4 regions of the Streptomyces sp. NPDC015125 genome follow, and region 1 is predicted to be linked to each of the others. Evidence: riboswitches for the same ligand, from Rfam matches in the RefSeq annotation. Region 1 holds a riboswitch; each other region holds the start of a gene.
The links. A riboswitch is a leader RNA that binds a small molecule or an ion and turns the genes downstream of it on or off. The one in region 1 is predicted to bind cobalamin.
Positions count from the first base shown of each region.

Region 2: another riboswitch for cobalamin. It lies ahead of thiI (tRNA uracil 4-sulfurtransferase ThiI); the one in region 1 lies ahead of ACF088_RS06000 (CoA-acylating methylmalonate-semialdehyde dehydrogenase).
Region 3: another riboswitch for cobalamin. It lies ahead of cobN (cobaltochelatase subunit CobN); the one in region 1 lies ahead of ACF088_RS06000 (CoA-acylating methylmalonate-semialdehyde dehydrogenase).
Region 4: another riboswitch for cobalamin. It lies ahead of ACF088_RS20115 (HoxN/HupN/NixA family nickel/cobalt transporter); the one in region 1 lies ahead of ACF088_RS06000 (CoA-acylating methylmalonate-semialdehyde dehydrogenase).

Region 1 is NZ_JBIBVF010000002.1:220,770-228,383, forward strand. Features, by position in the region: gene metE (5-methyltetrahydropteroyltriglutamate--homocysteine S-methyltransferase) at 1-959, opposite strand, end outside; cobalamin riboswitch at 1,125-1,353, opposite strand; partial or broken gene ACF088_RS05990 (malate synthase A) at 1,539-1,740, opposite strand; partial or broken gene ACF088_RS05995 (short-chain fatty acyl-CoA regulator family protein) at 1,730-1,891, shown strand; cobalamin riboswitch at 1,991-2,177, shown strand; gene ACF088_RS06000 (CoA-acylating methylmalonate-semialdehyde dehydrogenase) at 2,375-3,874, shown strand; gene ACF088_RS06005 (acyl-CoA dehydrogenase family protein) at 3,880-5,028, shown strand; gene ACF088_RS06010 (enoyl-CoA hydratase/isomerase family protein) at 5,025-6,110, shown strand; gene mmsB (3-hydroxyisobutyrate dehydrogenase) at 6,107-7,060, shown strand; gene ACF088_RS06020 (enoyl-CoA hydratase) at 7,057-7,614, shown strand, end outside.
Region 2 is NZ_JBIBVF010000005.1:49,852-57,465, reverse strand. Features, by position in the region: partial or broken gene ACF088_RS14500 (NAD(P)H-dependent flavin oxidoreductase) at 146-1,018, shown strand; gene thiI (tRNA uracil 4-sulfurtransferase ThiI) at 1,021-2,427, opposite strand; cobalamin riboswitch at 2,580-2,798, opposite strand; gene ACF088_RS14490 (ABC transporter ATP-binding protein) at 3,105-3,980, opposite strand; gene ACF088_RS14485 (FecCD family ABC transporter permease) at 3,950-4,999, opposite strand; gene ACF088_RS14480 (ABC transporter substrate-binding protein) at 5,098-6,087, opposite strand; gene ACF088_RS14475 ((2Fe-2S)-binding protein) at 6,326-7,066, shown strand; gene ACF088_RS14470 (DUF4334 domain-containing protein) at 7,132-7,614, opposite strand, start outside.
Region 3 is NZ_JBIBVF010000018.1:78,648-86,261, forward strand. Features, by position in the region: gene cobN (cobaltochelatase subunit CobN) at 1-2,157, opposite strand, end outside; cobalamin riboswitch at 2,195-2,321, opposite strand; gene ACF088_RS29435 (cobalamin biosynthesis protein CobG) at 2,489-3,976, shown strand; gene ACF088_RS29440 (precorrin-8X methylmutase) at 4,145-4,777, shown strand; gene ACF088_RS29445 (precorrin-2 C(20)-methyltransferase) at 4,780-6,447, shown strand; gene ACF088_RS29450 (hypothetical protein) at 6,548-7,357, opposite strand; gene ACF088_RS29455 (hypothetical protein) at 7,590-7,614, opposite strand, start outside.
Region 4 is NZ_JBIBVF010000008.1:234,175-241,788, reverse strand. Features, by position in the region: gene ACF088_RS20150 (methyltransferase) at 259-1,464, shown strand; gene ACF088_RS20145 (MerR family transcriptional regulator) at 1,579-2,346, opposite strand; gene ACF088_RS20140 (nucleoside/nucleotide kinase family protein) at 2,491-3,147, shown strand; gene ACF088_RS20135 (hypothetical protein) at 3,104-3,529, opposite strand; gene ACF088_RS20130 (hypothetical protein) at 3,526-3,729, opposite strand; gene ACF088_RS20125 (MarR family winged helix-turn-helix transcriptional regulator) at 3,739-4,350, shown strand; gene ACF088_RS20120 (alpha/beta fold hydrolase) at 4,347-5,195, shown strand; cobalamin riboswitch at 5,370-5,618, shown strand; gene ACF088_RS20115 (HoxN/HupN/NixA family nickel/cobalt transporter) at 5,616-6,821, shown strand; gene ACF088_RS20110 (VOC family protein) at 6,890-7,390, opposite strand.

The DNA of each region.
Region 1 (7,614 bases):
CCGAGGGTGGACAGCGACTTCTCCAGATCGTTGATCCAGATGTTGCGGCCGTTGACCACGCCCGCGACCAGGCGCTTGCCCGGCAGTCCGCCGACGGCCGCCAGCGCGTCGAGGTTGGCGGCGGCCGCGTCGGTGAAGTCGAGTGCCAGACCGTCCACCGGCGCCTTGGCCAGGACGGGCAGGGCGTCGCCGAGCCGGTCGAAGTACGAGGCGACCAGCAGCTTCGGACGGTCGGTGAGGGCGCCCAGGTCGCGGTAGGCGCGCGCGGCGGCGTTGAGTTCGGCCGGGGTGCGGTCCTGGACGAGGGCGGGCTCGTCGAGCTGCACCCACTCGGCCCCGGCGGCGCGCAGGTCCGCGAGCACCTCGGCATAGACCGGCAGCAGCCGGTCCAGGAGGGTCAGCGGCTCGAAGTCGGCGGCCACCCCGGGCGCGGGCTTCGAGAGCAGGAGGTAGGTGACCGGCCCGACGAGGACCGGCCGGGCGGTGAGGCCGAGTGCGAGGGCTTCCTTGAGCTCGGCGACCTGCTTGGCCGAGTCGGCGGTGAAGACGGTGTCCGGGCCGAGTTCGGGGACGAGATAGTGGTAGTTGGTGTCGAACCACTTGGTCATCTCCAGCGGCGCGACGTCCTGGGTGCCGCGGGCCATCGCGAAGTAGCCGTCGAGGGCGTCGGCCGCGACGGCGTCGCGGTGGCGGTCCGGGACAGCACCGACCATGACGCTGGTGTCCAGCACATGGTCGTAGTACGAGAAGTCACCGGTGGGCACCTCGTGGATGCCGGTATCGGCCAGTTGCTGCCAGTTCGAACGGCGCAGGTCCTTGGCGGTCTCCAGCAAGGTGTCCGCGGTGACGCGGCCCTTCCAGTAGCCCTCGATCGCCTTCTTCAGTTCCCGGTGCTGTCCCTGGCGGGGGTAGCCGTACACGGTGGCCCGTGCTGCCGCGGCTGCGGGCTTCGCTGTCACGGAACTCTCCTTCGCGGATACGTTTCCTGAAAGTCCCGGAGACGGAACGAGGCACGCGAAGGGATGACGAACCGGACGGATCCACGGTGCACTCGCGACGCACGTGTCCGCCTGGTATGTACGCCGACCCGCCCTCGAGGTCACCGGGATATCCGTCCACACATGGGGTGTGCACGGGCAACGGGCAGGTCTTCGGACTCGCGGGCGCGCCTGCCGGAGTCTTCCGGCGGGCACCTACTGGCCGTCGCTTCCCGGATCCGCGGCCCGGATCCAGTGCGTATGACGGCGGTCGTTCCCACTCACCGCTGCGGGGCAGTCCCGGATTCTCACCGGGTTCCCTCTTACGACGCGGCCCGTCTGGCGGACGGGGCGAACCAATTGCCCGGCCAGCGTAGGACGTGGTGCCCGTATCGGACACCTCTGTTCACATGCCGGACTGTGAGTTGAGACACCGGCGCGACGGGATTCACCCGCGACAGGGCGCGGAACGGCTCCATTGGTCCGTTCCACGCCCCGTTCCGCACGCCCGATGGGCCCCTCGGCCCGGTGGCGATCCGGGCACCCTCAGCCCTGGTCGTAGGTGTAGGCCCGCAGGAAGGGCGAGGTCATGGTGACCTTCGTCCGGTCGGCGAGCGAGAAGTCCGGGCGGTGCGCAAAGGTCTATCAGGCTGAAGAGGTAGTCCCAGCGGTCGGCGTTGAGGCCCGCGCTGTGCTCGCGCGGCTCGTAGAGGATCTCCTCCATCGCAAAGGCCGTGGTGACCGTCTCGATCATCGACAACGCCTCCGCCGCCACCCCGATCGGCATGGGCTACCGCATTTGCGGACGCACCGACTGCCCGCAGCGGGCGGTACCACCGCTGGACCGCCGGCTAGCGGTGGACGAGAACAGCGGCACGTTCGTGCCGTACCCGACCACTGAACCGGACGTCTGACGGCGCGTTCGGCTGCCGGAAACACGCGGTGGCCGCCGGTGTCCTGGGTGCGGATTTCAGCGTGCGGTCCGTGGCGGGGTGGACTTACTAGGACGTCCAACTATATGTTCGGGGCAAGGCCCGCGGTGCAGGGAAGCCGGTGTGAATCCGGCGCGGTCCCGCCACTGTGACCGGGGAATGCGCTCCCCGAACAAGACCGGCCACTGACGGAGAAGTCCGTCGGGAAGGCCGGGGAGCGTGTGCTGATCCGGGAGTCAGGATACCGGCCGCGGGGTGTTCCGTGTTGTCCACGAGGATGGAGCAGACACGCATGGCACCGGTGTGCACCCACGCCCTCGACCGGCGAAACCAACGGCTACCGATCACCGACGGCTGACGGTCGCCCAGCCCTGCGCTTCTCGCGCTGCCCGCGCGCACGTCGTCCGGCGTCCGTGCCGGGCCGGCGCGCCATCCCCGGACTCACCTGACGGAGAGCAGGCTTTCATGGTCCGTGAACTGGCACATTTCATCGGCGGCAAGCACACCCCGGGCACCTCGGGGACGTACGGCGATGTGTACGATCCCAACACCGGTGAGGTGCAGGCACGTGTCCCGCTCGCCGGCCGCGCCGAGACCGAGGCGGCGATCGCCGATGCCGCCGAGGCCCAGCGCGAGTGGGGCGATCGGAATCCGCAGCGCCGAGCCCGAGTGCTGCTGAAATTCCTCCAACTGGTCGACGCGGAACGTGAGTCACTCGCCCGACTGCTGTCGTCCGAGCACGGCAAGACGGTGGCCGACGCCCACGGAGACCTGCAACGCGGACTGGAGGTCGTCGAATTTGCCGCCGGCATCCCGCATCTGCTCAAGGGCGAGTTCACCGACAACGCCGGCGGCGGGATCGACGTGCACTCCCTGCGCAGTCCCATCGGCGTCACCGCCGGCATCACCCCGTTCAACTTCCCGGCGATGATTCCGCTGTGGAAGGCCGCCCCCGCCCTGGCCTGCGGCAACTCCTTCATCCTCAAGCCGTCGGAACGGGACCCCTCGGTACCGCTCCGGCTCGCCGAACTGTTCGTGGAGGCAGGTCTCCCGCCGGGCGTCCTCAATGTCGTCAACGGCGGCAAGGAAGCGGTCGACACCCTGCTGGAGGACCCCCGGGTCGGCGCGCTGGGCTTCGTCGGCTCCACCCCGATCGCCGCGCACCTCTACGCCACCGCGGCCGCGCGCGGCAAGCGTGCCCAGTGCTTCGGCGGTGCCAAGAACCACATGATCGTGATGCCGGACGCCGACCTGGACCAGGCCGTCGACGCATTGATCGGCGCGGGCTACGGCTCGGCGGGGGAGCGCTGTATGGCGATCTCCGTGGCCGTCCCCGTCGGCGAGAGGACCGCGGATGCCCTGGTGGAGCGGCTGAAGGAGCGGATCGGGCAGCTGCGTATCGGCCGCAGCGACGACCCCGAGGCCGACTTCGGGCCGCTGGTCAGCCGGGACGCCGCCGATCGGGTGCGCCGCTACGTCGACATCGGCGTCAACGAGGGCGCCGAACTCATCGTGGACGGCCGCGGTTTCACCCTCGCCGGGCACGAGAACGGCTTCTTCGCCGGTGCCTCGCTTTTCGACCGGGTCACTTCGCAGATGCGCGTCTACCGGGAGGAGATCTTCGGCCCCGTGCTGTGTGTCGTGCGGGCCGCCGACTACGAGGAGGCGCTGCGGCTGCCCAGCGAGCACCCGTACGGCAACGGCGTCGCAATCTTCACCCGCGACGGCGACACCGCCCGCGACTTCACCCGCCGGGTCAACACCGGCATGGTCGGTGTGAACGTGCCCATCCCGGTGCCGGTCGCCTACCACACCTTCGGCGGCTGGAAGCGATCCGGTTTCGGCGACCTCAACCAGCACGGGCCGGACGCGATCCGCTTCTACACCCGCACCAAGACCGTCACCTCGCGCTGGCCTTCCGGGGCCAAGGAGGGCGCGAGCTTCACCATCCCGACCATGAAGTGAGCGCCATGACCACCACCATGCTCACCGACGACCAGCTCGCCCTCGTCGAGGCCACCCTCGACTTCACCCAGGACCACCTCACCCCGAACGCCGTGCAGTGGGACCAGGACAAACACTTCCCGGTGGAGGTACTGCGCAAGGCCGCGGGCATCGGCCTCGGCGGCATCTACGTCCGGGAGGAGGCCGGCGGCAGCGGGCTCAGCCGGGCCGACGGCGTCCTGATCTTCGAGACGCTGGCCTCCGGCTGCCCCTCCATCGCCGGCTTTGTCTCCATCCACAACATGGTCGCCTGGATGATCGACCACTACGGCGACGCCGCCCAGCGCGAACGCTGGCTGCCGAGACTGTGCGCCATGGAGGACCTGGGCAGCTACTGCCTGACCGAACCGGGCGCCGGCTCGGACGCCTCCGCACTGCGCACCCGCGCCGTACGCGACGGCGACGGCTACCTCCTCACCGGCGTCAAGCAATTCATCTCCGGCGCCGGCGCCTCGCAGGTCTACGTCGTCATGGCCCGTACCAGTGACGACGGCCCACGCGGCATCTCCGCCTTCCTCGTCGACAAGGACGACCCCGGACTGTCCTTCGGAGCGAACGAGAAAAAGATGGGCTGGAACGCCCAGCCCACCCGCCAAGTGGTCCTGGACGGTGTCCGAGTGCCCGCCGACCGGCTGCTCGGCCGGGAGGGCGACGGGTTTCGCATCGCCATGAACGGGTTGAACGGTGGCCGGCTCGGCATCGCCGCCTGCTCGCTCGGCGGCGGCCGCGCCGCACTGGACGGCAGCCTCGTCCACCTCGCCGACCGTGAGGCGTTCGGCGGGCGCCTGCTCGACGCGCAGGCCCTGCAGTTCCGCCTCGCCGACATGGCGACCGAACTCGCCGCCGCCCGCGCCTTGGTCCACCAGGCCGCACAAGCACTGGACCGCGGTGACCCGCACGCCCCGCAACTGTGCGCCATGGCCAAGCGGTTCGCCACCGACACCGGCTACTCCGTCGCCGACCGCGCCCTTCAACTGCACGGCGGCTACGGCTACCTCACCGAATACGGCATCGAAAAGATCCTCCGCGATCTGCGGGTGCACCAGATCCTGGAAGGAACCAACGAGATCATGCGCGTCATCGTGGCCCGCGGCCTGACGGAGGCACTTCGATGACCGGCACCGACGAGTCCGTCCTCCTGACCACCGAGGGCCGCACCGCCCGCATCACGCTCAACCGGCCCCGTGCCCTCAACGCCCTTACCCACCCGATGGTCGAGCGCATCGACGAAGCGCTGACCACCTGGGAACAGGACCCCACCGTCGAAACCGTGATCCTCACCGGCGCGGGGGAGCGCGGTCTGTGCGCGGGCGGTGACATCCGCTCCATCTACGAGGACGCGCACGCCGGCGGAAAAGCATCGGCAGCGTTCTGGCGCGACGAATACCGGCTCAACGCCCGTATCGCCCGCTACCCGAAGCCCTATGTCGCCCTCATGGACGGCATCGTGATGGGTGGCGGCGTGGGAGTCTCCGCCCACGGCGGCATCCGCATCGTCACCGAAAACTCCCGGATCGCCATGCCCGAGACCGGCATCGGCTTTGTCCCCGACGTCGGCGGCACCTACCTGCTGGGCCTGGCACCCGGCGAACTCGGCACCCATCTGGCGCTCACCGGCACACCGGTCGGCGCCGCCGACGCCCTGCTCTGCGGCCTCGCCGACCACTTCATCCCCGCAGACCTCCTGCCCCACCTCCTTGCCGACCTCACCACCACCGAGGTCTGGGACGCCCTGGAACGCTACGTGCGACAGCCACCGCCCGGCGTGCTCGCCGAACAGCGAGCCTGGATCGACTCCTGCTACCGCGCCGGCACAGTGGAAGAGATCATCACGCGCCTGCGCGCCCACCCTGCTCCCGAGGCCGCACGGGCCGCCGAGACCTTGGCCGAGAAGTCGCCCACCGCCCTCAAGGTCACGCTCGCCGCACTGCGACGTGCCCGGCGGCTCGGCCCCCTGGAACGCGTACTGGAACAGGAGTACCGGATCTCCTGCGCCGCCCTCTCCTCGCACGACCTGACCGAGGGCATCCGCGCCCAGGTCATCGACAAGGACCGCGCCCCCAAGTGGTCACCGGACACCCTGGCCGACGTCACCGACGCGGACGTGGACCGCTTCTTCACACCACCCGACCCGTCCGGACCCGAATCGGGACTCGGCCTCGCCCCACTCGCATCAGCGCAGGAGGTGCCCTGGTGAACGGCGACACCCGCACCATCGGCTTCATCGGCCTCGGACACATGGGCGGTCCGATGGCCGCCAACCTCGTCAAGGCCGGCCACCGAGTGATCGGTTTCGACCTGGTGCCCGACCTCCTCGCCGCCGCTTCCGATGCCGGAGTCAAGGCGGCCGCCTCCTCGGTGGAGGCAGCGACCGCAGCAGACGTGGTGATCACCATGCTGCCCGCGGGGCGTCACGTCCTGGACCTGTACCGGAACGAGGGGCTGCTGACCGCCGCCCGGCCCGGCACGCTGTTCATCGACTGCTCGACCATCGACGTCGCCGACGCACGCTCCGCCCACGAAGCCGCTGTCGCCGCCGGGATGCGCGCTCTGGACGCTCCCGTCTCCGGCGGCGTCGTCGGCGCCGAGGCCGCCACCCTCACCTTCATGGCCGGCGGCGCCCAGAGCGAGTTCGCAGAGGCCGAGCCGCTGCTCGCCGCCATGGGCGAGAAGGCCGTGCACTGCGGCGGGGCCGGCGCGGGCCAGGCCGCGAAGATCTGCAACAACATGATCCTCGGCATCTCGATGATCGCCGTCAGCGAGGCATTCGTCCTCGGCGAACGCCTCGGCCTGTCCCACCAGGCACTCTTCGACGTGGCCTCCACCGCATCCGGGCAGTGCTGGGCGCTGACCGTCAACTGCCCCGTGCCGGGCCCCGTCCCCACCAGCCCCGCCAACCGCAACTACCTCCCCGGCTTCGCCGCCCCTCTGATGGCCAAGGACCTCGGCCTGGCCGCCAATGCAGCACGCGAGAGCGGCGTACCCACCGAACTCGCCCTCAAGGCAGCAGAGTTGTACGCCGCCTACGCGGCCGGAGCAGGAGCCAACAAGGACTTCTCCGGCATCCTGCAAACCGTGAGGGGCAGAACCACCCCCGAGCACGGCCCCGCACCCCAAAACGACGCGAAGGGTGGTACCCCCGCATGACCCATCCCCAAGAGACGGCATACGAGACCATCCTCGTCGAACGCAAGGGCCGCACCGCACTGGTGACCCTCAACCGCCCCAAGGCTCTCAACGCCCTCAGCCTCCAGGTCATGACCGAGGTCGTCGCGGCCACCGAAGCCCTCGACCGCGATCCGGACATCGGCTGCATCGTCCTGACCGGCTCCACGAAGGCGTTCGCAGCCGGAGCCGACATCAAGGAGATGGCCCCCCAGAGCTATCTCGACATGTACCTCAGCGACTGGTTCGCCGCCTGGGACCGCCTGGGACAGCTGCGCACCCCCACCGTCGCCGCCGTCTCCGGCTTCGCCCTCGGAGGCGGCTGCGAACTCGCCATGCTCTGCGACATCCTGCTGGCCGCCGACACCGCCGTATTCGGACAGCCGGAGATCAAACTGGGCGTCATCCCGGGCATCGGCGGCTCCCAGCGCCTGACCCGCGCCGTCGGCAAGGCCAAGGCAATGGAGATGTGCCTGACCGGCCGCACCATGGACGCCACCGAGGCGGAACGCGCCGGTCTCGTCTCACGGGTCATC
Region 2 (7,614 bases), on a different contig from region 1:
CCCGCATACGTCCCCCCGCATACGTCCCCCTCGTGCAGGGCACCCCGGGCCGGCGCAAACCGCCGCACCGGCCCGGATCGCTCCGCCCTCCCTGCCCATCGGACATGCCGCCGTCGGTATTTCGTGAATCCGCTAGTGTTCGTCCATGTTTCAGACGAGATTCACCGAGATGTTCGGTCTTGCCCATCCGGTGATGTCGGCTCCCATGGCCCTGCACAGCGGCGGCACGCTGGCTGCCGCGGTCTCCGCCGCCGGCGCACTCGGCTGTTTCGGGGGCACGCATCCCCGGAAGGGGCCCGACTGGATCCGTGCGGAGATCGCGACCATCCGTGCCACGACGGACCGGCCGTTCGCGGTCGGGTTCATCACGCCGTTCCTCCCTTTCACCGAGCCGCTGTTCGACGCCACACTGGAGGAGCGGCCGGCGGCCGTCGCCTTGTCGTTCGCCGATCCCCAGCCGTGGCTTGCCCGGGCCAAGGACGCGGGAGCCCGCGTGATGTGCCAGGTCCAGAACTACGAGGACGCCGAGGCGGCCGTTGCCGCAGGGGCCGATGTCCTCGTGGCGCAGGGGAACGAGGCCGGCGGCCACACCGGGATGCTGGGCCTGCTGCCGTTCCTGACCGGGATCGTGCGGAGGTACCCCGATGTCCCGGTGCTGGCCGCAGGCGGCATCGGCGACGGCCGAACGCTCGCGGCGGTCCTCACCGCCGGTGCGGACGGCGCCTGGCTGGGCACGGCGTTCCTCGCGACACCCGAGGCGGTCGAGGTGCACGACATCCACAAACGCCTGATCGTCGAGAGCGACGGCGGCGACACCGTGTGGACACGGGCCTACGACATCGTGTCAGGACTGCCGTGGCCCGCAGGTATCGGCGAACGCGTCCGCCGCAACCGCTTCACCGACGAGTGGTCGGAGCGCGAATCAACGCTGCGGGACCGCGCGGAGGAACTCAGGCCCGAGGAAGGAGCCAACCCCTTCGGGGCCCCGCCCGACCCCGACACGAGCGAGGTCATCTACGGTCAGTCGGCATCCTTCGTCGACGGCATCCGCCCGGCCGCCGACGTGGTCCGCGCGATCAGCGACGAGGCCGAAGCGATCCTGGACTCGCGGCCCCGCTCGCTGCTCGGCCGGCCGTCAACCTGACCGGCGTGGCAGCCGGCCCCCGCGGGAACGGCCGCGCCGGGCTCCGCCTCCTCGCCGGAGTTACCCGGGTACATGACCTGGACGTCACTCAGCAGACCGTCCACCAGGTCGTCCAGGTCGAGTCGCTTCTCCACCGAGAGCAGGCCGGTCAGCCCGGCGCGAAGGGTGACCCGGGGCGGTGCGAGGAGCTTGCAGCAGTCCTCGTCCGGCAGCACGGAGATCTCCGCGGTGCCGAGGGACCGGGCCTCGTCGATGATCTCCTGCTTCTCCCAGCCGACCAGCGGCCGCAGCACCGGCAGGGTTGCCGCCTCGTCGACGGCCGCCATGTTCGCCAGGGTCTGGCTGGCCACCTGCCCCAGGCTGTCACCCGTCACCAGTGCCTCCGCCCGGGTCCGGCCCGCCAGCGCGGAAGCGGCGCGGACCATCAGCCGTCGCTGCGCGACGACCTGGAGCCGGCCGGCCCCCGCGATGGCCAGCTGCTTCTGGGCGTGGCCGAGTGCGATGACATGCAGCTGCCCACCGGGCTGGTACCGATTGAGCTCACGGGCGAGGGCGTAAGCCTTGTACACGGAAGCGGCGTTCGTGTACGGAGCGCCGGTGAAGTGCACGAAGTCGCAGTGCAGGCCGCGGCGCATGGCCCGGTGGGCCGCTACCGGTGAGTCGTAGCCGCCGGAGAGCAGCACCAGGGCGCGTCCGCTGGAGCCCACGGGCAGTCCGCCCGGTCCCTGATGGCGGCTCCAGGAGACGTAGCTCTCCTTGTGGTCGATCTCGACCGAGACCAGTACGTCGGGGCTGGAGAGGTTCACCGGCAGGGGACCGAGGGCTTCCCGGACGCGGGCCCCGAGAAAGCGCTCGAACTGCGAGGAGGTCATCTCGAAGCTCTTGTTCCGCCGCTTGACCCGCACGGCGAAACTGATTCCGGGCCGTTCCGCGCGAGCGGCGGCGAGCGCCTCCACGGCCGTCCCGGTGATGTCCGACACGGTGCTCGGAACGCGCAGGGCAGGCTCCACCGAGTTGAACCCGATCACCCGCCGGGCGCGCTCCACGAGGTCCTCCAAGGGGACCTCGCCGCCGAGCACGGTGACGTTCTGGCCGGCCTTGATCCATGTGGAACCGCCGATACCGCGCAGGGCGCCGCGGAGATTGTCGTGCAGCCGCTCGGTGAACAGGTGCCGGTTGCGGCCCTTGAGGAAGATCTCACCGTGCTTGAGCAGGACACAGGGCCCGCTGGGGTGGGGCGCTCCGGGGGAGGGGATGGCGGGAATGCTCGGTTCGCCGGGCACGAAACTCTCCTTCGCGAGTCGTCGTGAGGGCCGGCGCCGGGCCGCGAACGGGGCGCGGGCCCGCCCGTCCCCGTCATACGCAGGGCCGGGTGGAACACACCACTCGCTCAGCGGTCCCGCCGCCGGGACGCGTGGATCCGTGCGCGGTGATCACACCCCGCACGAGCAGTGGCAGGTCTTCGGACTCGTGGGCACATCCCGAAGGGCGGGACACCTACTGGCCGTCGCTTCCCGGGTCACCTGCGTGCCCAGTGCTTCATGACGGCGGTCGTTCCCACTCACCGCTGCGAGGCAGTCCCGGACTCCCACCGGGTTCCCTCTTGCGACACCCCGTCTGGCGGGCGGGGCGAACCAGCTGCCGGTCCAGAGTAGACAAGGTGGCGCGCATTGCGTGAACCAGACCTTGACTCTCCGCTGTGAGCCGGGATGGCTGATTCGAGACTCTGTCGGGTAGGGGGACGATGCGTCACTCTGAGAGGAGTCATGGGTACTTCAACTGGCCAACTGCGTGCCGAGCTTGGGGGAGCCGGTGGCCTACGTTCCTCTTCTCAAGGGCAAGGCGGGGGAGTTTTTGGCACGGGGACAGCGTCGGCGGAGGTGCGGTCCCGGATACGCCCGGTGATGGAGGCCGTGCCCGACTGCGACGTTCGAGATCTCCTGGAGACCTTCTCCTGCGATCACCCTCTTTGTCCGGCCTGCCTTCCTCCGTTCGGGCCGTCGTTGCCCGCCGAATCCACGCCGGGAAGCACCGTGATGTGCGGCACGCCGGTGCGCGGGTGCTCGGTCACCTCCGCCTCGACGCGGTAGACCTCGGCCAGAAGCGCGGGGGTGAACACCTCCGCCGGGGTTCCGGCCGCGACCACACGGCCGCCGTCCATCACACAGATCCGGTCACAGAAGGAAGCGGCCAGGTTGAGGTCGTGCAGCGCGACGACGGCGGTGACGCCGAGCCTTCGGACGAGCCGCAGCGCATCGAGCTGATGGCGCAGGTCCAGGTGGTTGGTCGGCTCGTCCAGCACCATCGTGCCCGTGCGCTGTGCGAGCGCACGGGCGATCAGGACCCGCTGCTTCTCCCCGCCCGAGAGGTGGTCGAACGGTGCGTGTGCCAGGGCACCGACGTGCAGTTCCTCCAGCGCTCGCAGGATGATGTCGCGGTCGTCCGCGTCATCGCCCGCGAAGGCCCGCTTGTGAGGCGTGCGGCCCATGGCGACCACGTCGTACACGGTGAGCTCGAAGTCCCCGGCGGTTTCCTGGAGGACGGCCGCCAGCCGCTGCGCGAGCCGTTTGCCGGGCATCCGCCAGACGTCCGTGCCGTCCAGCAAGACGCGGCCGGACGTGGGGCGCTGCGCCCGGTAGAACGTGCGCAGCAGCGTCGACTTGCCGGCCCCGTTGGGGCCCACGAGCGCCAGCATCTCACCGGGTGCCACGTGCAGGGACGCCTGGTGGACCAGGGGTTTGCCGTTCACCACGACGGAGACCTCCTGGGCGTCGAGCGCGCCTGCCGCCGCAATCGTGCTGTTCGTCACCGAGCCGCCCTCCGCCGCATCAACCACAGGAAAAACGGGCCGCCGACCAGGGCGGTGAGAATGCCGACGGGTATCTCCTCCGGACTCATCAGGGTGCGCGCGGCCAGGTCGGCGGCGATCAGGAAGGCCGCGCCCAGGAGCGCGGCGGCGGGCAGCGCACGGCGGTGGTCGGCGCCCACCAGCAGCCGCACCACGTGCGGCAGGATCAGCCCGACGAAGCCGATCTGCCCGCTGACCGCCACGATCGTGCCGATCATCAGCGCGACGAGGGTGAAGAGCGCGGCCCGAAAGCGGTGCACGTCCAGGCCGAGGGCCGCAGCGGCTTCCTCCCCGGCCAGCAGGAGGTTGAGCGAGCGGCAGACGCCGAGCAGGACCGCCGTCCCCAGCAGGACCGCGCCCACGGGTATCCACACCGTCGTCCAGGTGGTGCCGGCCAGCCCGCCGAGCATCCAGCGCAGTGCGGCCTGGGTCTTGTGCGGGTCGTTGGAGGTCACGAGGAGGAAGCTGGCCAGGGCGGAGAGCACTTCGGCCATGGCCACGCCCGCCAGCACCAGCCGCACCGTGGTCATCCTCCCGCCGGAGCGGGCCAGCAGATAGACGGCGACCAGCGCGGCCAGCGCGCCGCAGAATGCCGCGACGGGCAGGGAGAACATGCCGAACAGGGTCACGTTCAGCACCAGCACGAGCACCGCGCCGACCGATGCGCCCGACGAGACCCCGAGCAGCATCGGGTCGGCCAGCGGGTTGCGGACCAGGGCCTGCAGCGCCGCCCCGGACACGGACAGTCCCGCGCCCACGGCTCCGGCCAGCAGAACCCGGGGCAGCCGGACGTCGACGACGATCGTCTCGCGCACCGGGGTCCACGTCGGCTCGGCCAGCGCCGGATGCACCCGGTGCAGCAGGAGGCTCCAGACCTGGTCGGCCGGGATGGTGATCGAGCCGACCGCGATGCCGGCCGTCGCGGCGCCAACCAGCGCGACGCCCAGAAGAACGAGCACCAGGGAGTAGGGAATTCCGGGGCGGCGCCTGGCGAGCGGCCCGGGTATCTCCCGCCCACCGGGCCCTTCGCCGGGCCCTTCGCCGGGCCCTTCGCCGGGCCCTTCGCCGGGCCCTTCGACCGGCCCGGCCGCCTCCTTCACCTCCGTCACTTGAAGCGCCCGGGGTGGAGCTGGCGGGCCAGCGACTCCACGGCCGACGGGACCCGTACGCCGAGCACGGTGGACGACAGCGGCAGCACCGCGAAGCGCTTGTTCTTGATCGCCGGCACGTCCTTCAACGCCGGGTTGGACAGCAGGAACTTCTTCTTGTCCTCGGCGGACTGGTTGCCGTAGTCGTAGATGACGATGACATCGGGGGCCCGCTGTGCCACCTGCTCGAACGAGACGTCACCGAAGGGCTTGTCGAGGTCGGCGAAGAGGTTCACCCCGCCGGCCCGCTTGATCACCTCGTTGCCGATGCCCTTGCCGCCTGCGGTGAAGGCGGTCTTGTCGCCGCTGTCGTAGACGACGACCTTGAGCGGGGAAACACCGGAGAGCTTGCGCTGCACGCTGTCGAGCACGGTGTGCAGACTCCGCACCTGCCGTTCGGCTCGTTCCGGCACGCCGAAAATCTTGGCGACGGTACGGATCTCCTCGTCCATCCGGTCCATCGTCACAGGCCCCTTGGAGCACTCCTCGACGTTGAGATGAGTGTGGATCCCGGCCTTGGTGAAGGCGGCGCGGCTGCGCCCCTCCTTCTCGTCGAAGGTGCTGGCGAACCCGCCGTAGACGAAATCGGGTTCGGCCGCCAGAAGCGTCTCGAATGAGGGGTACTCCTTCGACAGGGTTTTGACCCTGTTGTAGGCGTCCCGGTACTGCGGGAGGATCGTGTCGTCCAGGTAGCCCGTGCCCACCATCGACTTCTCCAGCCCGAGTGCCAGCATGACCTCGGTCGCGTGCTGGTTCAGCGAGACGGCCCGCTGCGGCGGGCGCTGATAGGTGGTCCGCACCCCGCAGTTGGACACGGTGACGGGGAACCCCTTCGGGGCGGGGCCCGTTGACGAGGCGTCGGACTGCTTGACGGGGCCGCCACAGCCGGACACCGAGAAGGCCACGAGCGCGGTCAGCAGCAACGGCAGCGAGCGTCTGCTCTTCATTGGTGTTCCTTCCGGGCTTCTTCAGGAGGCGACGCACGCCGCACAGCGGGAGGCCATGCTTCCGCAAGTTATGTGTAACTGCGATCATCATGCAATCGGGGTGCCGAGGGGGAAGCGTGAGGGGAGAGGACGGTGGACGGAGGTGCCCAGGGGCCAAAGCAGCCGGCTCGCGCTGCGGGGCCCGGCTGCCGCGCGCATCACGCTTCCTTCCACGACTGACTCGCGCGAGGCACCCATGATGACCACCGACACGCTCGCTCGGATCTCCGCCATCGGCCCCTACTTCGCGGTGTCCTGCGGGCCACGGACCGACGCGCCGGACTTCTCGCCGCTCACCGACCTGTACGGGGATCAGGCAGCACTGGAGGCATACGTCACTGCCGTGGGCAAACGACTCGGCACCGGCCAACAACGGGTGGCCGCCTCGACCCTCCACATCGGAACGGCGGCCCGTCTGTGGTCGGTTGCCCTGGCCGCCACCGTACTGACAGGTGAGGTACCCGACCTCGCGCCCCAACGGCTGTGGTGGCGCACGGCCACATCCGGCCCGATCGACCTCTGGCTGCCCGAGATGATCTCGGTGTCCCGTGGCGACGACCTGCCCGGCGCCCTGTACGAGAGCATCGTCGTACGCAACCTGCGGCCGCTGGACGAGGCGATGCGCCGGTACTTCGGACTCTCGCCAAAGGTGCTGCAGGGCAACGTCACCTCCGCGCTCATGGGCGCCGTACGCACTCTGAACAGGCGCGCTCCGCACGCACCGCACCCGCCGCTCCCGCTCGCCACCGCCCTACTGGAACGGGAGCCCCTCGCGAGCGCGGGCACCCTCACCGTCCACCCCCTCGCATACCGTCGCCACAACTGCTGCCTCTACTACCGGGTCCCGGGCGCCGGGTACTGCGACGAGTGCGTCCTCGAACGCGGGGAGTGCACACCATCCAGTACCGAGAACCCGCGCAACAACTCCGCCACCATGTAGTCGCCCGTCCAGAGGGGCTGGGGCTCCCGCCCGCCAGGCCGGCACCGACCCCGGTCGCCGGTTTGCTATCGGCCGTCGCCGGGTGGCTGGGGCAACGCCCCGGGTACGCGGGTGAGGTGGAAGAAGAAGTCCGCGGGGGCTTCCTTTTTGTCCATCACGCACAGCAGGACGTTGTCGGTGAGCCGGCGGAAATGGTCGATGATGGGCAACTGGTCATAGACCATCGCCGTGGACTGCTTGCCGCGGTACATGACCTCGTGCAGTGTTGCGAGGCCCATCTCCTCGTACGAGAAGACCGTCCCGTCCTCGTCGCGGCACAGCAGCGGCTCCACGTGCGCTGCGTCGACGAACCGCTTGCCGTACCACTGCATCTGCGTCAGCAGCGCGGCGTTCTCGCTGGTGTGCTCGAACCCGCCGCCTTGCCAGGTGCCGATGAGGAGATCGGTGTCGACCGGTTCGAGCTGGTCGAAGAGCTCCGCCAGCTTCGCGTTGTCGTACTGCCCATTGGACGCGATGACGTCCAGAACTTCCTGCTCGATACTCATGGC
Region 3 (7,614 bases), on a different contig from region 1:
GGCGGTCGTCCGGGTGGCTGCGGACTCGTCGAGACCGAGCGCCTCCCGCAGACCGGGCAGGGCGGAGGTACCGCCCCAGATCTGGCGGGCGCGGAGGATGGAGAGGACGAGATTGACCCGGCCCTCGCCGGTGGGCGCACCGCCCAGGACGTGCAGACCGTCGCGGATCTGGGCGTCCTTGACCTCGCACAGCCAGCCGTCGACGTGCAGCAGGAAGTCGTCGAAGCCGTCGTCGTCGGGGCGCTCGTCCATCCCCAGGTCGTGGTCGAGCTTGGCGGCCTGGATCAGCGTCCAGATCTGGGCGCGGATCGCGGGCAGCTTGGCCGGGTCCATGGCGGAGATCGCCGCGTACTCGTCGAGGAGCTGCTCCAGGCGCGCGATATCGCCGTAGGACTCGGCGCGGGCCATCGGAGGGACGAGGTGGTCGACGAGGGTGGCGTGCACCCGGCGCTTGGCCTGGGTGCCTTCGCCGGGGTCGTTGACCAGGAAGGGGTAGACGAGCGGGAGGTCGCCGAGGGCGGCGTCCGGGCCGCAGGCCGCGGAGAGGCCGGCGTTCTTGCCGGGCAGCCACTCCAGGTTGCCGTGCTTGCCCAGGTGGACCATGGCGTCCGCGCCGAACCCGCCGTCGTCCGCGGAGGCCGCGATCCAGCGGTACGCCGCCAAGTAGTGGTGCGAGGGCGGCAGATCGGGGTCGTGGTAGATCGCGATCGGGTTCTCGCCGAAGCCGCGCGGCGGCTGGATGAGGATCAGGAGATTGCCGCGGCGCAGGGCGGCCAGCACGATGTCGCCGTCGGGGTTGCGGCTCCGGTCGACGAACATCTCGCCGGGCGGCGGCCCCCAGTGCTCCTCGACCGAGTCCCGGAGCTCCTGCGGGAGCGTGGCGTACCAGCGCTTGTAGTCGGCGGCCGGGATGCGGACCGGGTTGCGGGCGAGCTGCTCCTCGGTGAGCCACTCCTGGTCGTGGCCGCCGGCCTCGATGAGGGCGTAGATCAGCTCGTCGCCATCGCCGGACACCAGGCCCGGGACCTCTTCGCTGCCGAAGTCGTAACCGTCGGCCTGCAGCCGGCGCAGCAGGGCCACGGCGCTGGCCGGGGTGTCCAGGCCGACCGCGTTGCCGATCCGGGAGTGCTTGGTCGGGTACGCCGACAGCACCAGGGCGAGCCGCTTGTCCGCGGCCGGGATGTGGCGCAGCCGGGCGTGGCGGACGGCGATCCCGGCGACCCGGGCGGCGCGCTCGGGGTCCGCGACGTACACCGGCAGACCGTCCTCGTCGACCTCCTTGAAGGAGAACGGAACGGTGATCAGCCGGCCGTCGAACTCGGGGACGGCGATCTGTGAGGCGGCGTCCAGCGGTGAGAGGCCCTCGTCGTTCTCCTCCCAGGCGCTGCGCGGCCCGGTCAGGCACAGGGCCTGCAGGATCGGTACGTCGAGGGCGGCCAGCGCACCCGCGTCCCAGGACTCGTCGTCGCCGCCGGCGGACGCCTCGGCGGGCTTGGTGCCACCTGCGGCGAGGACCGTGGTGACCAGGGCGTCGGCGGCCCGCAGCTCCTCGATCAGTTCCGGCTCGGGGGCGCGGAGGGAGGCGACGAACAGCGGGCGGGCCCGACCACCCGCCGCCTCGATCTGCTCGCACAGGGTCCGTACGAAGCCGGTGTTCCCGCTCATGTGGTGGGCGCGGTAGTAGAGCACGGCGACCAGCGGGCCGGTCTCGTTGCGGGCCTCCCACCCCAGCGGGCCCCAGGACGGGGCGGGCTCCGGCGGCTCGAAGCCGTGGCCGGTCAGCAGCACCGTGTCGGAGAGGAAGCGGGCGAGCTGGTCGAGGTTGGCGGGCCCGCCGTGCGCGAGGTAGGCGTGCGCCTCGGCCGCGATGCCGACCGGGACCGTCGACTGCTCCATGAGCTGGGCGTCGGGGGCCTGTTCACCGGTGAGGACGACGACCGGCCGGTGCTGGTCCTCGGCGAGCAGCACCTCCAGGCCCTCCTCCCAGGCGCGGATGCCCCCGAGGAGGCGTACGACGACGAGGTCGCAGCCCTCCAGCAGGGCAGGAAGCTCGGCGACGTCGAGACGGGAGGGGTTGGCGAGCCGGTACGGCACCGGGCCCGTGGCCGCGCGGGCACTGAGCAGGTCGGTGTCGGAGGTCGACAGCAGCAGAAGCATGCGAGCGCAGGCCTTCCTCGGGGTGTCCGCGCCCCGGGTGGTCGTAAGGACGGCGGGAGTTCCTGGCTCGCCCGGCAGTTGCCGGGTTCACAGTGGCGGGACCGCGCCGGATTCTCACCGGGCTTCCTCCCCAGGGTCGTGGACCCTGCGCCGTCGCTGGCGTCCGGTGGGCCAGCCGACCCACCGACCTGCATAGTAAGGGCTATGGGCGGGCGAGGTAAGCGGGCCTCCGGGCAACCCGCGGCAGGACGGGGGCGCGCACGCGGCGGGCCGGGTGCACGGCCGGATCCGGCCCGGATCGGTGCCCACCCCCGTGGGTATGCTCGCGGCCATGCCGCCCTCCCCCTCGACACGGCCCCAGGCCGCCGCACCGCCGCTGCGCGCCCGCGGTGACGCCTGCCCGGGAGCGCTGCGGCTGCACCAGGCCGCCGACGGCCACCTCGCCCGCGTCCGGCTGCCGGCCGGGGATTTGACGGACCGTCAGGCGGCCGTCTTGGCCGACGCCGCAGAGCTGCTCGGCGACGGTCACCTCTCCCTCACCTCCCGCGGCAACGTCGAGCTCCGCGGCCTTGCGGAGGGCTGCGGCGGCCGCCTCGCCGCTCTGCTGCGCGACGCGGGTCTACTGCCCTCCGAGCGCCATGAACGCATCCGCAACATCCTTGCCTCCCCGCTCGCCGGACTGGACCGGCACACCCCTCCTGACGTGCGGCGGTGGGCCCGTGAGCTGGACACACTGCTCTGTGCGAGCGAGTGGGCGACCGCCCTCTCGGGCCGTTTCCTGTTCGTTCTGGACGACGGGCGGGGCGATGTGGCGGCGCTCGGCGGAGATGTGAGCTTGCTCGCAGAAGCGGGAGCGGAACCGGGAGCGGAAGCGGGAACGGAAGCGGGAGCGGGAGCGGAAGCGGAAGCGGAAGCGGAAGCGGAAGCGGAAGCGGAAGCGGAAGCGGACAGGGGCCGGCCCGGCCCGGTCGGCAGCGCCCTGCTGCGGGTCGGCGACGATCCGGCGGCGCTGCGGATCGCCGGCCCGGACGTACCGCGCGCCGCGCTCACCGCCGCCGGGGCCTTCCTGACCGCCGCCGGGGCGAGCGGCAGCGGCGCCTGGCGGGTCCGCGAACTCCCGGACGGGCACCGGCTCACGGCCCGGGAGGTGGCGGAGGCACTGCGGTCGGCGGGCATCGAGGCCGCGTACGTGGCCGAGGCGCCCGCACCCGGCGCCCGCACCTCCCCGCCGCACGCCCCGCAGTACGCGGACTCCGGCGCCCCCGGCATCGTCGAGGGGCCCGACGGCGTCCGGGCGCTCTCGGTCCTGGCGCCACTGGGCCGGCTGTCGGTCGCCCAGTGGCGGCTGCTGACCGCGATCGCCGAAGGCGACGGCTCCGGCGCACTGCGCCTCACCCCGTGGCGCGGCATCGTGCTGCCCGGACTGCCGGCCGCCGCGGCACCCCGCCGGCTGGCGGAGCTCACCGCCGCCGGACTGATCACCGACCCGGCCTCCCCCTGGCACCGGCTCGGCGCCTGTACGGGCCGCCCCGGCTGCGCCAAGTCCCGCACCGACGTACGCGCCGACGCCACGGCCGCGCTCACCGCCGGTGCGGCCGTCCCGGCCGGACCGCCCACCGGCCCCGCCCCCGACGGCCTCCCCGTCTACTGGTCCGGCTGCGAACGCCGCTGCGGTCATCCGCACGGCACCTGGGTCGACGTGCTGGCCACGGCGGAGGGCTACCGGGTAGCACTGGTGGAGCCGGACACCGCACCGCCCGCCTCAGGCACCGCCTCCGCCTCCACACACGCCGCAACGTCCTCGCCCCCGGCCCCATGAACACCCCGAAGCCCCTGCACCACCCCGAAGCCCCATGAACCACCCAAGCCACCCAAGCCATGTGAACCACCTGAACCACCTGAACCACCTGAACCACCAAGCCATGTGCACCACCCGAACCACCCGAACCACCCGAGCCCTCCCGCACCCGACACCCCCGAGGCCAGAGTGACCGCGTTCGACTACGAGAAGGACGGGGCGACGATCTACCGCCAGTCCTTCGCCACCATCCGCGCCGAGGCGGACCTCGCCGGCCTGCCCGCCGACGTCAGCCAGGTCACGGTTCGCATGATCCACGCCTGCGGCATGGTCGACCTGGTACGCGATCTGGCCTTCACCCCCGAGGTGGTGGCCCGTGGCCGCGCGGCACTGCGCGCCGGTGCGCCGATCCTCTGCGACGCCAACATGGTCGCCAGCGGCGTCACCCGTAAGCGGCTGCCGGCGAACAACGACGTGCTGTGCACGCTCACCGACCCCTCGGTCCCGGAGCTGGCCGCCCGGACGGGGACCACCCGCAGCGCCGCGGCCCTGGAACTGTGGCGGGACCGGATGGAAGGCGCCGTGGTCGCGTTCGGCAACGCCCCCACCGCCCTCTTCCGGTTCCTCGAAATGATCGAGGAAGGCGCGCCCCGCCCGGCCGCCGTCATCGGCATACCCGTGGGCTTCATCGGCGCCGCCGAGTCCAAGGACGCGCTGATCGCCCACCCGTCGAAGCTGGACCACCTCGTGGTGCGCGGACGCCGTGGCGGCAGCGCCATGGCCGCGGCCGCGATCAACGCCATGGCAAGCGAGGAAGAGTAAGCGTGAGCGAGCAGCAGGCAACCGGTGACGGCAGCGTCCCGACAACGGCCGGCCCGGGCCGCCTTTACGGGGTCGGCCTCGGCCCCGGCGACCCGTCCCTGATGACGGTCCGGGCGGTCGAGGTCATCGCCGGGGCCGATGTCATCGCGTACCACAGTGCCCGGCACGGACGCTCGATCGCGCGCTCCATCGCCGCCGCGCACCTCCGCGCCGACCACATCGAGGAGGCGCTGGTCTACCCGGTCACCACCGAGTCGACCGACCACCCCGGCGGCTACCGGGGCGCGCTGGACGAGTTCTACGAGTCCGCGGCGGCCCGCCTCGCCGCCCACCTCGACGCCGGCCGCACCGTCGCCGTCATCTCCGAGGGCGACCCACTCTTCTACGGCTCCTACCAGCACATGCACAAGCGGCTGGCCCACCGCTACCCGACCGAGGTCATCCCCGGCGTCACCTCCATCAGCGCCGCCGCGGCCCGCCTGGGCAAGCCGCTCGCCGAGGCCGACGAGGTCCTGACGATCCTCCCCGGCACGCTCCCGGAGGAGGAACTCACCGCCCGTCTGGCCTCCACCGACACCGCCGTCGTCATGAAGCTGGGCCGCACCTTCCCCACCGTCCGCCGCGCCATGGAACGCTCCGGCCGCCTCCCCGAGGCCCACTACGTCGAACGCGCCACGATGTCCGGCGAGCGCACCCGGAAGCTGGCGGACATCGACGCGGAGACGGTCCCGTACTTCTCGGTCAGCGTCGTACCGAGCCGCATCGCGGACCTGCCGCCGGCGGCGGTGGCGTCGCCCGGCCTCGGTGAGGTGGCCGCATCGCCCGTCGGCGCCGATGAGGTGACCGCGACACCCGACAGCCGCGACCAGACAGCCGCATCGCCGGACGGCACCGGCGAGTCGGTCCCCTCACCCGACGGGCCCGGCGAGGTGGTCGTCGTCGGCACCGGCCCGGCCGGCCCCCTCTGGCTGACCCCCGAATCCCGCGGCGCCCTCGCCGCCGCCGAAGACCTCGTCGGCTACACCACCTACCTGGACCGTGTCCCGCTGCGCCCCGGCCAGCGCCGCCACGCCTCCGACAACAAGGTCGAGTCCGAACGCGCCGAACTCGCCCTCGACCTGGCCCGGCGCGGCCACCGGGTGGCCGTGGTCTCCGGCGGCGACCCGGGCATCTTCGCCATGGCCAGCGCCGTCCTGGAGGTCGCCTCCCAGGACCCGTACCGCGCGATCCCCGTACGGGTCCTCCCGGGTGTCACCGCCGCCAACGCCGCCGCCGCCCGGGCCGGCGCCCCGCTCGGCCACGACTACGCGGTCATCTCCCTCTCCGACCGCCTCAAGCCCTGGGAAGTCATCGCCGAACGCCTCCACGCGGCGGCCTCCGCCGACCTGGCCCTCGCCCTCTACAACCCCGGCTCCCGCAGCCGCACCTGGCAGGTCGGCAAGGCCCGCGAACTCCTCCTGGAACACCGCGCCCCCGATACCCCGGTCATCCTCGCCCGCGACATCGGCGGCCCCGAGGAGTCCGTCCGCACGGTGCGCCTGGCCGACCTCGACCCGCTCCAGGTCGACATGCGCACCCTCCTGATCGTCGGCTCGTCCCAGACCCAGGCGGTACGGCGCGACGACGGCACCGAGGTCGTGTGGACGCCGCGGAGGTATCCGGAGGGGTGAGCCGGGGCTTTCCGAGCCCCGTCGGCCTCAGCGCGTGGGGGACGCATCTCCATGCATCCGCGTGGGGGATGCATGGAGATGCATCCCCTGCCCACGGATCTCAGACCTCCGCAGAGACCGTGATGAGGATCAGGCCCGAGAGTCCCGTCACCGCCCGGATCGAGTCCGCGAACACCTCCGTCGTCCACGCGGCCACATCCGTGGACCACTCGCGCACGCCGCAGCGGAAGGCGAGCGCCCGGCGCATGTCCTCGGCCTGCACCTCCCCGGCGAGAGGGCGGGCGAGCCCCGGAGTCGCCGTGCCGGCGGGCTTGAAGACCTCCACCGTCATGTGCTGATACGTGCGTTCACGTGCCGCTTCGCGGATCTCGGCGGCCCGCGCGGCGAGGTTGGCCGACGGCAGGGCGGACACGGTGACCGTCAGCGAGGCCGCGCCGGACGGGTCGGCGAGGGCGAACCAGTCGGCCACTTCGGCGAGTTCGATCCGGGCGTCCCCGGCGCGGTGCAGCGGCACGAGGGCGTGTGTGCCGGTGAGGCGGACGGTGCCGACGCGGCGCAGCGCGTCCGAGAGGACCGTGATGACGGGCAGGATCGGGAGACGGCGGGCGCGCTGCTTCTTGCCCGGAGTGTTCACGGGCCGCGGAAGCGACGACTGCAGCCAGGCCAGCTGACGGACCTGGCCGTCCTGCGTCCAGTCGCCGTCCGCGTCGTGGTGGTCCCAGAGGTTGTCGGCGGGCTTGTCCGTGAGGGCGGTGGAGCTCCAGGCGTAGGCGGACGCCCGCTTCACGGCGAGGCTGAAGACGTCCTCGTCGAGGTCGAACTCGGCGCTCACCCGGTCGATCCAGGGATACCGGTCCAGTACCCCGTGCAGTCCCACGATGAGGGTGGCGCCCGGACCGGTATCGCTCATGGTCGTACTCCTGGATCAGGATCAAGCGGATGGAATGGCCGAACTAGAAAATCAGACGCCGCACTTGACCGTGACCGGCTTCGTGTAGGCCTTCTCCGGCGAGTCGGCAACGCCGATGAGGTCGACGTCGATCACGGTGCGCCACTGGTGCTTGCTGCTGTTCGCGCACTTCTTGTTTGGTGGCTGCCTTGCTGGCGAACCGAAGGCGATACCCCGGGCCCAAGTCGTGCGTTCAAGCGTTGAGGTCCAGGACGCGG
Region 4 (7,614 bases), on a different contig from region 1:
TGCCCGCCTGCCCGCCTGCCCCAGGCCCTGCCCCGCCCTGCCAGGACCCGCCCTGCCAGGACCCGCCCTGCCGGCTTCGGCCGTGCGCTGCCGACGGCAGGGGCGGGGCGCGAGGCCGATACGGGTAAAGTCGACCGTCACCACCCCGCCCACCGTCTCCCGCGAGCGCCTCGCCGCTCCCCCGGCGCGCCGGACCGGCGCCGCACCACAGCGGCACCCCTGGGACGGGCCCGAACCACACACACGAGGCACATTTCGGTGAACCAACCGCCGGTCGTCGAATGGACCGAGGCCGACGAGCCCCGCTCCGCCCGTTGGCGCTCCGAGAACGGCACCCCGCCCCCGCGCCGCGTCGTCATCGCGGACGACCGGACGAAGGCCGACGACGCCTACAGATCCGCCTGCGAAGGCACCGCGCTGCTGTGGCGCGGCGACTTCCACAACGCCCGCCAGTTGCTCACGGCGCTGGCCCGCCGCATCGACCGCCGCCCCCGCAAGGCACCACCCGCCGATGTCACCCAGGCGTTCCATCTGCACCGCGCCGCGCAGAATCACCGCGCCCGCATCCTGGGCATGCTGCTGGTCCCGCTCGATGCGGCCCTCGCCGTCCCGCTGCACCGCGCCCCCGACGTCCGCGAGGCCTGCGCCAGAGCGTACGGCCCCGTCGAGTCCGTCCAGGGGGAGGCCGCCGGGGCGACCGCGGACGTCGAGGGCACGGATCCGACCGCCTCGCTCGTCTCGCTGCGCGAACTCCTCGGTCTCATCGGCGCCAACGAATGGCGCAGGAAGGGCGTCACGATCCCGGCGCTCGGCGGCGACCGTATCCATCCGCACTACGGCGTCTTCTCCCCGGCCCGCGGCGAGTACGTCGACCTGGTGGCCGAGGCTGTACTGCCCGGCGAGGAGCTGGCGTTCGACATCGGCACCGGCACCGGCGTACTGGCCTCGGTACTCGCCCGGCGCGGCGTCCGCCGGGTCGTGGCCACCGACCAGGATCCGCGTGCGCTGGCCTGCGCCCGTGAGAACACCGAACGGCTGGGCGTCGCCGGACAGGTGGAAGTGGTCCAGGCCGATCTGTTCCCGGCCGGCCGCGCCCCGCTGATCGTCTGCAACCCCCCATGGGTGCCCGCGAAGCCGACCTCGCCCGTCGAGTACGCGGTGTACGACCCGGGCAACCGGATGCTGTACGGCTTCCTGAGCGGCCTCGCGGACCATCTGACACCGGACGGCGAGGGCTGGCTGATCCTCTCCGACCTGGCCGAACACCTCGGCCTGCGCGCGCACACCGAGCTGCTCGACGCCTTCGCCAAGGCCGGCCTGACGATCCTGGGCCGACACGACATCACCCCGCGCCACCCGCGCGCCCGCGACACCTCCGACCCGCTTCATGTGGCCCGCGCGGCCGAGGTCACCTCCCTGTGGCGCCTGGGCACCGCGGACCGGGGTGCGTCCGGCGCCCCCTGAGGGCGTCCGGCGTCGCACGTTTCGAGCGCAGGGGAAGAGCTGCTTGCCGCCGGGGGTCTGCAGCCCCCCGGCAGTGAGAGCCGTCGGTCAGCTCGACCGACTCGGTCAGCTCCGTCAGTTCAGCCGGGCATCGGCGTAGACGGCCATCGCCTGCTGCTGGTAGACGGCCAGCCCCTCGGCGATCGTGTCGTAGTTGGCACGGATCTGCGGGTCGTCGACGTAGGTCTGGGCCAGCCCCTTGTAGGCGGCCGCGTTCGGGGTCCAGAACCGGCAGATGCCCTGGTAGTGGGCGTGTACTTCGGATTGCACCGCAGGATCGGCGACCGGTGTGCCGGCCACCATGAACTCCGCTATGCGGATCATCTGCGCCGTCACCTCACGCTGCCACCGCTCCTGGTCCTCGGCGGTCATGGCCTCCCTGGCCTGCCTGGCCTGCTCCCACTGCGCCGGCCACCGTGCGCGCGCCTCGGCCTCGGCCTCGGCGGCGGAGGCCTCGAAGCCCTCGAAGAGGTTCTCCGGCCTGTTGATCTTTGCCATGTCGTTGTCGTCCTTGCCTTCCTCCAGTTCGGCGAGGGTCCGCCCGACCGTGCGGACCAGTGTCTCCAGCCGGTCCCGTTCCGCCAGCAGCCGCCCGTGGTGCTCGCGCAGCACGGCCACTTGATCGACCTGGCGGTCCAGAACCACCTCGATCTCGCGCAGCCCCAGGTCCAACTCCCGCATCAGCAGGATCTGCTGCAGCCGCAGCAGATCGGCCTCCTCGTAGTAGCGGTGCCCGTTACTCCCGATCCACGCAGGTGGCAGCAGACCGATCTCGTCGTAATGCCGCAGCGTCCGGGACGTCACCCCGGACATCCGGGCCACTTCCGCGATCGACCAGGCCATTGCCGTGCCTCCCCTCGCCGGGCCGGTTTCTCCGGCCCCATGGATGACCGTAGAAGTTGACGCGGCGGCAACCGCAAGCCCGGAAACCGGCGCCCCCTCCCTCAGGCACGAGGGACACGCCCCGTCAGGCACGATGGAGGCACCATGGATCCCCGGCTCCTCCTCTCCCGCGCCCGTCGGCTCGCCGCCTCCGCGCCCCCCGGCCGACGGCGGCTGCTCGGCATCGCCGGCCCGCCCGGCGCCGGCAAGTCCACCCTCGCCGCCCACCTCGTGGCGGAGCTGGCCGGTCAGGCGGCACTCGTCCCGATGGACGGCTTCCATCTCGCCGAGGCGGAGCTGCGGCGCCTGGGCCGTGCGGACCGCAAGGGCGCGCCGGACACCTTCGATCCGGCCGGCTACGCCGCGCTGCTGGCGCGTCTGCGCTCCCCGGAGCCGGACACCGCCGTCTACGCCCCGGCGTTCGACCGGCGTATCGAGGAGCCGGTGGCCGGCAGCATCCCCGTGGCACCCCACATTCCCCTCATCGTCACCGAGGGCAACTACCTCCTCCTCGACTCCGCACCGTGGCCACGGGTCCGGGCGCTGCTCGACGAGGTCTGGTACGTGGAGCTGGAGACCCCGGAACGGATCCGGCGGCTGGTCGGCCGGCATGAGCGGTTCGGGCGTCCACGCGCCGACGCCGAGCGGTTCGTACGCACCTCGGACGAAGCCAACGCCCGCGTGGTGGCGGCCACCCGCGACCGCGCCGACCTCGTCATCACCTTCGCACCCGAAGAGGCCCCACCTCCACCGAGCGCATGACCCCGCTCCCCCACCGCCGCCGGTCGGCGAGCAGCCCGGCCACCGACAGCGCGCCCCACCCGAGGGACACCGCCACCGCCGTCAGCTTCCGGTCGCGCCCCGGCAGCGTCGCACCGAGCAGTACGGCATCCCCGAAGTCCGCCGCGATCCGCACATACGCGGCGGTGCGCAGTGCCGGGCCTTCCGGAGCCACCAACATCGCCAGCCCGCTCACCGCGTCCCGCCAGGCCAGCGGACGCAGTGCGGTCCGGGTCGCCGGCTCGGTCCGCGCTGTGGCGCCGACCAGCCCGGAGGGCCGTGCCAGCAGTTCGGGCAGCGCCGCCACCGCCACCCCGTACACGGCCGTGGCCGCCCCGACCGCACGCAACAGACCGACCTTCATCCGCCGTCCCCTTTTTTCGCGTCTCTCTTGTCTCTCTTGCCTCTCTTATCTTTCTCGTCTTGCTTGCCTTTCTCGCCTTTCTTGTCTTTCTCGTCTTTCTCACCTTCTCGCGGCGACCGGCCGCACGAGCCCGTCACGCCCGCCGCCTTCTCCACTCCTTCCGCGACAACCCCCTTCCCAAACGACATCACCAATGTCATCATGACATCATGAGTGTCATTGAGAGGTTCGCCGGAGATGCGGAAGACGCCGACGGCGGAGAGCCGGCGTCCACCGAAGACCTGTTGTACGGCGTCATCCGACGCCTGTGGCCGCTGCACCGCACGGTCGTCCGCGCGGTGGAACACGAGCTGGCCGGCACGGGCATGACCGCCGGCGAACACGCGCTGCTGGACGCGCTGCGCGCCGAAGGCCCGTGCACCGTGCCGCAGTTGGCGCGGGGGATGGGGCTCGACCGGCAGCCGGTGCAGCGCTGGGTGAACCACGCCATGGAGCTGGGCCTGGTCGTGGCCGCCCCGAATCCCGCACACCGCCGCTCGTCCCTGATCCGGCTCACCGGCGAAGGCACGGAGGCGATACGCAGCGTCCGGGAATCCGAGGCAGCGGAGCTGAGGCAGCGGCTGGCCGACCTGCCCGCCGACGACGTCCGTACCGCGCTGCACGTACTGGACCGGCTCGGTGAGGAGTTCCGGCAGCTCGCGAACGGCTCACGCACGGAACCGGAGGAAACCGGCAGTTGCGGCAGCAGCGGCAAGAGCGACGACAATGGCATCACGCCCACCTCATCGCATCCGGTACACAAAGGACGGCCTGCAAGATGACCCGAGGAATCACCGCCTGGTCCGAGATCGACAACGGAATCGTGCCGGTCGACGACGGTGAGCTGTTCTACGAGACAGCCGGCTCGGGCCCCGCGGTGGTGCTGCTCCACGGCGGCATGCTCGACCAGCACATGTGGGACGAGCAGTTCGCCTGGCTGGTGAACTCCGGCCTGCGCGCCATCCGTTACGACTTCCGCGGCCATGGCTTGTCCTCCACCGTGACCGGGGACTACGCGAACCACGACGACCTGTGCACCCTGCTCGACGCGCTCGATGTTCCCGGAGCCGTCCTCGTCGGCCTCTCCCATGGCGCGCGGGTCGCGCTCGACACCGCCCTAGCCCGCCCGGAGCGGGTGACGGCCCTCGCCCTCGCCTCCCCCGGCATCAGCGGCCGCGCCTTCACCGACCCCTTCCTCCTGGAACACATCAAGGCGCAGGTGGCGGCGATCGGCGCCCCGGACGGCGCGGAACGCTATGTCGAGCACTTCCTGCGGATGTGGGTGGACGGACCGCACCGCGAACCCTCCGCGGTGCACCCGGGATTCCGTGAGCGGATGCGTGCCTCGGCCGAGGCCAACGCAGAGGTACATGCCGATGGTGCGGGTGCCGGTATGCCCCTTGAGGTCGGTGCCGCCGACCGCCTGGGCGAGATACGGGTGCCCACCCTCGTGTTCGACGGCGACCTCGACAGCAGGGACATCTCCGCCAACGCCCATGCGATAGCGCTGACCGTTCCCGGCGCCCGAAGAGTCCGGATACCGGGCGCCGCGCATATGGTCAATCTGGAGAACACCGCACTCTTCGACCGCGAACTCCACACCTTCCTCTCGTCCCTGGACTACTGACTCCACACCTTCCTTTCGCCCAGCGACCGCCCCGTGGCACGCCCCGTGGCACAACTCGTGGCACGCCCCGTGGCACGCCCCGTGACTCGTGGCACGACCGACCGCCTCACGATGACCGCCCCCTCCAGGGGCTGCGGAAGGTGCCCCGCGAACCCCAGCCCTCCCGGGTGGCAGCTAGAGTGACCGGGCCGTGGTGTTCGGGAATCCGGTGACGGACCTTGTGGTCCCAGACCGGAGCGGCCCTCGCCACTGTGATCGGGGAGTTTCCGCCCCTTCCGCAGGCGCACGGCGCGCCTGCGGCGCCACTGACCGCAACCCGCGGCCGGGAAGGCGGGGCGGGCGCGTACACCCTCCCCCCAGCTCTTGAGGAGCAGGGAGGTACCCCCAAAAGCCAGGAGACCGGCCACGGCATCTCACGAAGTGATCCACGAGGTGCTGGAGCGTGACCGCCGGATGGCCCTGTCCACCGATACCCGTACCACCCCTGCCCCCGCGGCATTCCGCTGGCGTCGGCAGGACACCGTCCGCACCGCGGGCCTGATGGCCGTCATAGCCGGTCTGCACGTCGTCGCCTTCGGCGTGCTCTTCCTGCTCGTGGTGCCGCATCACTACGCCGTGGGCAGCCAGGTCTTCGGCGTGGGCCTCGGTGTCACCGCCTACACCCTCGGCATGCGGCACGCCTTCGACGCCGACCACATCGCCGCCATCGACAACACCACCCGCAAGCTGATGGCCGACGGAAAGCGGCCGGTCTCGGTCGGCTTCTGGTTCGCCCTCGGCCACTCCAGCGTGGTCGTCGCGATGGCGGCCCTGGTGGCGGGCGGCGCCCAGCTCGCGGGCACCCTGCTCAACGACGAGTCCCGTACGCACCAGATCCTCGGCACGATCGGTACCACGATCTCGGGGAGCTTTCTCTACCTCATCGCCGCCCTCAACCTGATCGCACTGGCCGGGATCTGGCGGGTCTTCCGCGGTATGCGCAACGGCCACTACGACGAGGCCGAGCTGGAGCAGCGCCTCGATGCGCGCGGCTTCATGAACCGCTTCCTGGGACGGTTCACCCGCTCGATCTCCCGTCCCGGCCAGATGTTCCCGCTCGGCTTCCTCTTCGGACTCGGCTTCGACACCGCGACCGAAGTGACGCTGATGGTGATGGCGGGCAGCGGCGCCGCGGCGGGCCTGCCCTGGTACGCCGTGCTGTGCCTGCCGCTGCTCTTCGCCGCCGGAATGAGCCTGTTCGACACCCTCGACGGCACCTTCATGAACTTCGCCTACCAGTGGGCGTTCTCCAACCCGGTGCGCAAGGTCTACTACAACCTCACCATCACCGGCCTGTCGATCGCCGTCGCCTTCTTCATCGGCACGATCGAGCTGGTGACCGTGCTGCACGAGAAGCTCGCCCTCAACGACCCGCTGACCGGCTGGATTTCCGGCCTCGACCTCGACAATGTCGGCTTCCTCATCGTCGGCCTGTTCGTGGTGGTGTGGGCCGCCGCGCTGGCGTACTGGCGACTGGCCGGCGTCGAAAAGCGCTGGGCGGAACGGGCGGAACGGGCGGAACGAACCCAGCCGACGGAGCAGGCGGGGCCGGCAGGGTCGGCGGAGCGCGCCACGCCGGACTCCTGAGGCGCCTCGGCCCCACACGCCGCATACGTCCCCGGCGCCCGTAGCGGCGCCGGGGTACCGTCACCCCTTCAGGTGGCCGAACCGGCTGCCGCCCCCGTCGCCAGATCCGGTCCCCAGCGCTGCAGCGCCGCCGCCAGATCGAGTGGCCGCAGCCGCTCCGGCTCGTCCGGTCCCGGCCAGTCCTCCCGCGGGACCCGCCACATCACCTCGAATTCGTTGCCGTCCGGGTCCTTGGCGTACAGCGACTTGGCGACGAGGTGATCACTCGACCCCACCAGCGCGCCCCGCTCGACGAGCTGCGCATGTGCCGCGACAAGCTCGCCGAGTGTGCCGATCTCCCAGGCCAGGTGGTAGAGCCCGACCCGCCCGGCCTCGGGCCCCGGCGCCTCCGCCCCCACCGCGAACAGCGCCAGATCATGATCGTTGAGTGAGCCGGGGGCGCGGAGAAACGCGGCCTGTGCCGAAATCTCCATCCCCACCGTGAGCCCGAGGGCCTCGGTGTAGAAAGCAACCGACCGGGCCACATCACGGACGTAAAGCACCGCATGGTTCAGACGTCGTACGGACATGCAGCCTGCTCTCCGATCTCCTGCCACGACACCGCCAGGGGCCACCGTGCCCTCCCCACTCCTGATCTACCCCACCGGCCCCGCCGCTGCCCAGCGTCCATGGGCCGGTATCCAGCCGTTTTCCGGCCCGCTTTCCGGCCCTGGCGCCCGAGGCCCCGGACCGGCGGCCCCCGGACCGGCGCTCCCCGGACCGACGCAGGAGGGACGCACGGACCGACGCAGGA